2 regions of the Globicatella sp. PHS-GS-PNBC-21-1553 genome follow, and region 2 is predicted to be linked to the other one. Evidence: riboswitches for the same ligand, from Rfam matches in the RefSeq annotation. Region 2 holds a riboswitch; the other holds the start of a gene.
What was found. Region 2 has a riboswitch for thiamine pyrophosphate ahead of tenA (thiaminase II). Riboswitches for the same ligand answer to the same signal wherever they lie in the genome.
Positions count from the first base shown of each region.

Region 1: another riboswitch for thiamine pyrophosphate. It lies ahead of thiT (energy-coupled thiamine transporter ThiT); the one in region 2 lies ahead of tenA (thiaminase II).

Region 1 covers NZ_CP085470.1:1,413,051-1,416,481, forward strand. The annotation lists gene LB888_RS06725 (dihydroorotate dehydrogenase) at 1-373, shown strand, start outside; gene thiT (energy-coupled thiamine transporter ThiT) at 1,143-1,721, opposite strand; TPP riboswitch at 1,749-1,837, opposite strand; gene LB888_RS06735 (hypothetical protein) at 2,104-2,439, opposite strand; gene LB888_RS06740 (helix-hairpin-helix domain-containing protein) at 3,411-3,431, shown strand, end outside.
Region 2 covers NZ_CP085470.1:1,756,726-1,760,156, forward strand. The annotation lists gene LB888_RS08480 (ABC transporter permease) at 1-469, opposite strand, end outside; gene LB888_RS08485 (ABC transporter ATP-binding protein) at 462-1,205, opposite strand; TPP riboswitch at 1,313-1,419, opposite strand; TPP riboswitch at 2,042-2,138, shown strand; gene tenA (thiaminase II) at 2,241-2,918, shown strand; gene thiW (energy coupling factor transporter S component ThiW) at 2,944-3,431, shown strand, end outside.

The sequences.
Region 1 (3,431 bases), 340 kb from region 2:
AATTACAATGATTAATACAATAACGGCTATGGCCTTTAATTTAGAAAGTAGACAACCCATTTTAGGAGGGGTGACAGGTGGGTTATCTGGAACTTCTTTAAAACACATTGCCTTAAGGATGATTTATCAAGTTGCTGGAGCAGTTAAGATACCGATTATTGGAGTGGGTGGCATAAAGACCGTAGATGATGTTCTAGAAATGTATATGGCGGGCGCATCTGCCGTTCAAATTGGGACAGAAAATTATAATCAACCGATGATTTGTCCAGAAATTATTAGCCAACTTCCTCAGCGAATGGATGAATTAGGCATTGAAAGCTTAGAGACTCTAATAGACGAAGTGTCAGTCGCTCGATTTCACGACGGTCGGTAACAGGCTTAAGTGTCCGTGGCGAGCAATCACGACGGAATTATAACAGACTAAATTTCAGTTTATAGTGAACATGCTTAGTAAGTTAATTGGAAAAACTATCTATATATAATTAAGTGAGGTCAGCTAACGTTGATCTCTTTTTCATTTAGTGTAGCAGAGCACTTAAAGGATGATATTTATTTCTCCGAATTAGTCATGTTAACCAAACAAAATAATTCATTTGGACCAACAGAAATATCATATCTAGAGAGTAAATTCATTAACATAGCTATCGATGTAGATAGGTAAGAAGTAAGATATGGAAATGATCCAAACCCTGGAAATGTAACCGAAGAAAAGAATTGCAGACAGAAAAACGCCAAATTAGAAAAAAATAGCCATTCAACACACCGGTGTTTAATGACCAAAATTTCTGTGACCCACATCATTTGACAAAGAACTTTAAAAATAAAAATCCCATTGACTGCCGTAACAATCAATGGGACGTTAATCACGTGGTTTTACCCAAACCTTAATAATCTGCCGATTATCCTCAGTCACTTAACGCGTGATTACGTCTTAACTACGCTTCTATACAAGTCTCATGGTGGTTCATCAAGATTCCGATGAAGGGTCTTTACTTAGTGATCGAAGATGTTGCACTAACCCCTCTCTCTATAAACAACTCAAATAAGTCACACGGTCTTCATTATTAAATAAGTTATAATTCCTTATTCATATCATTAAACGATTAAAGATGCAGGAGTTAGCCAAACGTTATAAAAATTGATTAATAACCTGATGTTTTTACGCGTAAGAGAGGTTGGAATGAACGCGTTAGGAAAATTAATACAATAATACAGCAAAGAGTTTCAGATAGAAACGCTCCTCCATTGACTAGGAATGAGTATACATATGGACTTTGTCCTTCAGGTGCATAAGACCCCCAGAATGACACCCCCGCAATAAAGTGGACGATATAACGAGCTAATGATCCCACAATTGTCGCCATGGAAGCTATCTCCCATTGTTTCACACGATTTGTTGGTTCTTCTTTTAATGCATTTTGCATATAAGGTGCAAAGAAACCAGCGAAACCAATGACTGCAAAAGCGACAAAATATTCAACTACAAATTGTACTAACGTTAATACATACGCATTACCGGTAATGTATTGGAGTAATCCCCATAGAAATCCTCCCAAGCAACCTGCCAATGTACCACGACGTAGAGCAAGAATAATAATTGGAATCATCTTGACAGAAACCTTAAAACTCCATGATGGCGAAGGAATCATCAAATCAAGAAGTAGTGATAAAGCGGCACAGATAGTAATCTCAATCAAAGTTTGTGTCTTAATTTTTGACATAAAAAAACTCCTTTTCTTAACCAACACAAAAAAGGAGTTAAACATCTTGACGCAAGCATTACCTTGATCCAATAAAGGGTATAATCTCAGCCAATATGGCACCCCTTGTTTATGTTGAAATCTATATTTTAATAATGATTCTAACAAAAATAATGAAAAAAGTAAAATTAAATTTACAAACCAATTACTTTCAACTTTTATAACTTAGAAGGTTGCAATAGCCATAAAGATTCCTAACAACATTGCAATTGCTAATAGGACTTATTTTTCCAAAAAGTAATAGCAGGGAGTGGGCAAGAAGTAGAAAATTAAATAATTTTCGCTTCGTCTGCCCACCCCCGCAAAGTTGGGAGTAGACCAGAAGTAGAAAATCGAATGATTTTCACTTCGTCTGCCTACCCCCGCACAGTTGAGACCACTCAACCACTGTGCTATTATTTAACGAACAATAATTTTGACTAAATTTATCAAGTTTATGTCCAGCATCGATAATGGAAACTGTTAAGTAAACCATTAATGACTTTATGAATTGTTTGAAAGACCGGTGTTCTCTTAAAAATTTCTCTTGAACTATCGCTATTTTGAACAGATTCATTAACATGGGAGCAATCCCACTATCAATCGCTTTGAAGTGTTGCGTAATTTCTTTAAATTGTTGCAAAATCACTGATGGAGCTTTATTTTCTTGCATCAACTGTTCAAAGGACTCCGGCCTCATATCAGGTCGACCTAAATCATTTGTTTTTATCTTAAAGTCGATGAGATAATAAAATGACTTTCAATAGGAAATGTATTAGCAGTACAAGATTTAGAAGATGATAAAGATTACTTTGATTATGCAATCTTCGATAGATTCAATTTTATTTCTCCTTTCCGAGACCATTCACTTAATCTTGATAAGTCATCTAACGATGTGATGGTGATCCTAACAATCTCTGAAATAACCATCCTATCCGAATAGGACATTATATCAAAAATATTACTTCAAATTACCTCGATTGTTTTTGAAACTGAGGAAAGTTACGTGCAACAAATTGGGTAATCTTATTGTAACTTTTATACTAGCAGATAGAAGTGTTATAACAGACAAAAATAAAAGAATTGTAAAATCATTTTGCAGGAGACATGGTATGTGGCTCTCTTTTATTGTATAATTTGGGTGTTGAAATTCTGATAAAACTAGAATTTTGATTAATGGTAATGAATGGAAATGATAAAAGAGTGAGGTAATGATTAAATCATGGTGCTTAGTGGTTTGACTAAAGTAAGCAAAGTAATCACTGAATTGTCATTTATGAATAGGAAAGTTATTGTTGTAGATGAGTCACACGGTGTTATTACTGCTTTATATGAGAATCTTATCAAAAAATTGAAGACATAATCTATTTGATAATATTAATTCAATGATTACTTTTGGTTTGAAACATATTACTAAGGATATTGAAAAAATTATATGTTAAGTGATAATAGTAAACAAAGGATAAACTTTAACAAATGATATTGTCATACAAGAGAAATGATTAAAAATGATGGAGTATTCAAACTGTCTAAGTGCCATCTCAAGATTAAACTGGCACTTAAAAACGACATACAACAGATCAGAGTTTCTCTTGGTGAGGACGAGACACGGGTTCACCTTATAGTCGGAAGGTAGCACTAGAATTTAAGGATAGGAAAGGAATGATATTGATGTCACGAGAAACAGAAAAT
Region 2 (3,431 bases):
TGAATAATTCGAGATACTCTTCATCCGTTCGTTTTAAGCCATCGAAGACACTTACTACGACGGGGAAAAAGGTAATCAAAAAGATAATCGCCACTTTGGTCCATAAGCTATAGCCAAACCATAACACAAAGATTGGGGACAAGGCGATAGTCGGAATTGTTTGCGAAATTAGGACAAAAGGATAAAATGCCCGCTCGATAAAATCAGAATAATATAATAGAATTCCAATCAATAAACCCAGTCCGATTGAAATGGCCACGCCAACGATGACTTCTAATAAAGTCGCTTGAGTGTGTGTCCATAGTTGCGGCGCTTGGGTAAAGATGGTCTTAATAACATCACTTGGTCTCGGAATTATAAACTTTGGTACCCATTCACGCGCCACGGCCCATTCAATAATGACTAATAACACAGCTGAAACAGATAAGAAAGGCCAGTAACGTTGAATTAACTGTCGTAGTTTATTCATGGATGGCCACCTCCAAAGCTTGTTTATACTCAATAAATTGAGCATGATAACGGATGTCTTTCGGTCGTGGACGTGGCAGATCAATGTGCCACTCTTTGATTTGAGTATCGTCGCCATTATGCCAGTTTTGTAATAAAAAGACCCGATTACTTAAAAGCACTGCTTCATCAATATTATGCGTAATAAAAACAATTGTTTTATTTAATTCTTGCCACAGTGATAGTAACCATTGTTGCATTTCATATTGTGTAAAACTGTCTAATGCTCCAAAAGGTTCATCTAGTAGTAGTACTGGTTTATTGGCCAAAATCGTTCGTACGAAAGCGGCGCGCTGACGCATTCCACCCGATAGATCTTTTGGTAGGGAATAGGCATAATCTTTTAAACCCGCCTTATCTAGCCACTCTAACGCTTTTTCTTTTGAAACTGGATGCTGCTTATCAAGTTTGCCACTTAATCTAACATTTTCCAAAATTGTCGCCCAAGGAAGTAGTAAATCTTTTTGTGGCATATAACCGACATCACCTAATTGAATCGGTCGTCCATCAAAGAGAATCTGGCCCGCATCTGGTTGAAATTGCGTGGTCAGTAATTTAAATAGCGTACTCTTACCACTGCCGCTTTTACCAATTAATGAAATAAACTCACCTTTAGGAAAGTTGAGGTTGACATTTTGTAACGTCTTCTCGCCTTTAAAGTCAGGGTAGGTAAATGAGACGTTTTTTATTTCAATCATCTGAAACTCCTTTCTATCCATTTGCCCAAAAAAAGACCCGTTTCTAGGAAACCGGCCCAAAGCATACTGAGTCTTGACTGATCAAACTGATCAAAATGTGTACAGTAAAACAAAATTGTAAACATCCCTACGGTAGTACTAACTACATCAGGTCAAGGGTCAAGGAACATTTCAGAAACCTACTCTCAGCGCATTGGCTCCCCTAGTTTAAAATAAATGGATTCAATTGTTAAAAGAGACCCTTTGATTTCACAAAGAAACTCTAACTGACTATTAGAATAAATCAAGTGATAGTTAATGTCAAGCAGATAAGTTGAACAAAGGATTGAAATCATGACCTATAAAAAAGTAATATAAGTGAGGTCATGATTACTAGTGGTACTAAAAAGTGAACGATGCTGTTCACAATGAACCAAATTAAGAAGGTTCATGACGATGCCTATTGACCAGACAGGCGATGGAAATAGAATATCGATTGTGTTCATCTTTGATTAATGACATGGTTGTAAGGGAGTAGGCCAACAGTAGAAAAATGAATGATTTTCGCTACGTCTGCCTATTCCTGCACAGTTGAAACTAGACCAGAAGCAGAAAACCAAGTGATATTCTCTTCATCTGCCTACCCTATCATCCTCTGTGCTTTTAATTGCCGCACAATTACTTGACTGAAATTCGCTAGTTTATCTCCAGTCTATTTAAGACGCAGTTTGAGACCTCTCACACCCTGCGCTTTTAATTACCGCGCAATCACTGCACTAAATTATTAAGATTACGCCCAGGCCTTATTTATTAAAAAAGCACCCTCTTTACAATCCAAAATTAATTTGCTAGTCTATTAGTGACACTGGGGGAGCATGAAAATGCTGAGAGAGAAATTGACCCTTTGAACCTGATTCAGTTAATACTGACGTAGGGAAGTGTGCTTAATTTAATCAGCCAGTTTGATTTTGTTGGACTGCACCCGATTTAATGCGCACACTTTATCTTTAAAGGTGGGTGTTTTTTTGTTCCTAAAATATAAGGAGGAATATCGTCATGACAAAATTTACTGAACGTGTGTTTCCAAAAGTTGAAGCGATTTGGGCATCGTATTTAGAACATCCATTTGTAAAAGGATTAGGAGAAGGTACGCTGGCTAAAGAAAAATTTCAACGTTGGTTAACGCAAGATTATGTTTATTTAGTGGAGTATTCAAAATTAATGGCTTTAGGCGTAGCGAAGTCGACTGATTTATCGATGATGCGCAGTTTTTCAAAAGCATTATTTGGGACCTTAGAGATGGAAATGGAATTACACCGTCAATTTTCAGCTCAATTTGGGATTAGTGAAGCAGAATTATTACAAACGAAAATGTGGCCAACCAATACAGCCTATACTTCTTATATGTTAAATCATGCCCAAGCGGGTGGCGCAGAATATGCGGTGACAGCCTTATTAACTTGTGCTTGGTCATACGCTTATGTCGGCGAAGCAGTAGCGAAGCAAAGTCCTGAAAATAATCCTTACCAACAATGGATCGATATGTATGCGGGCGAAGAATTCCAAACTTTAGCTACTGATATGAAAAATTTAATGGACAAGATGGCTAAAGATTTACCAGAAGCAACCTTAGAACGTCTAGAAGAAATCATTATTAAAACCTCTTACTATGAGTATCAGTTCTGGACCATGTGCTATGACGGTGAAGATTGGGAAACTCGATACGAAAACTAAAATTAACAATTAATGATGAGAGGGAATGGTTAAAATAAATACACATAAACAAACTCAAAAACTAATGATTTTATCACTGATGATTGCCTTAGACGTGGTGTTATCACCGATTTTAAGAATTGAAGGGATGGCACCAATGTCGAGTGTCATTAATATTATTGCGGCCAGTTTTATGAGTCCTTTATATACCTTTTTAATGGCTTTAATCTGTGGTATTATCCGCATGTTAATGATGGGCATTCCACCATTAGCCTTAACAGGTGCTGTTTTTGGAGCATTATTTGCGGGATTAGGTTATTGGAAGACACGAAACTTCTGGGCAGCAGCGCTAGGTGAATTTATTGGAACGGGTGTCGTAGGGTCATTATTAAGCTATCCAGTTATGGTTTGGTTTACCGGAGTCAAAACAGATTTACACTGGTTAATTTACACACCACGTTTTATGGGTGCTTGTGTAATGGGAGCGATAGCGGCTTTTGTCTTGTACGAAAGACTTAACAAATTATCAGCTTT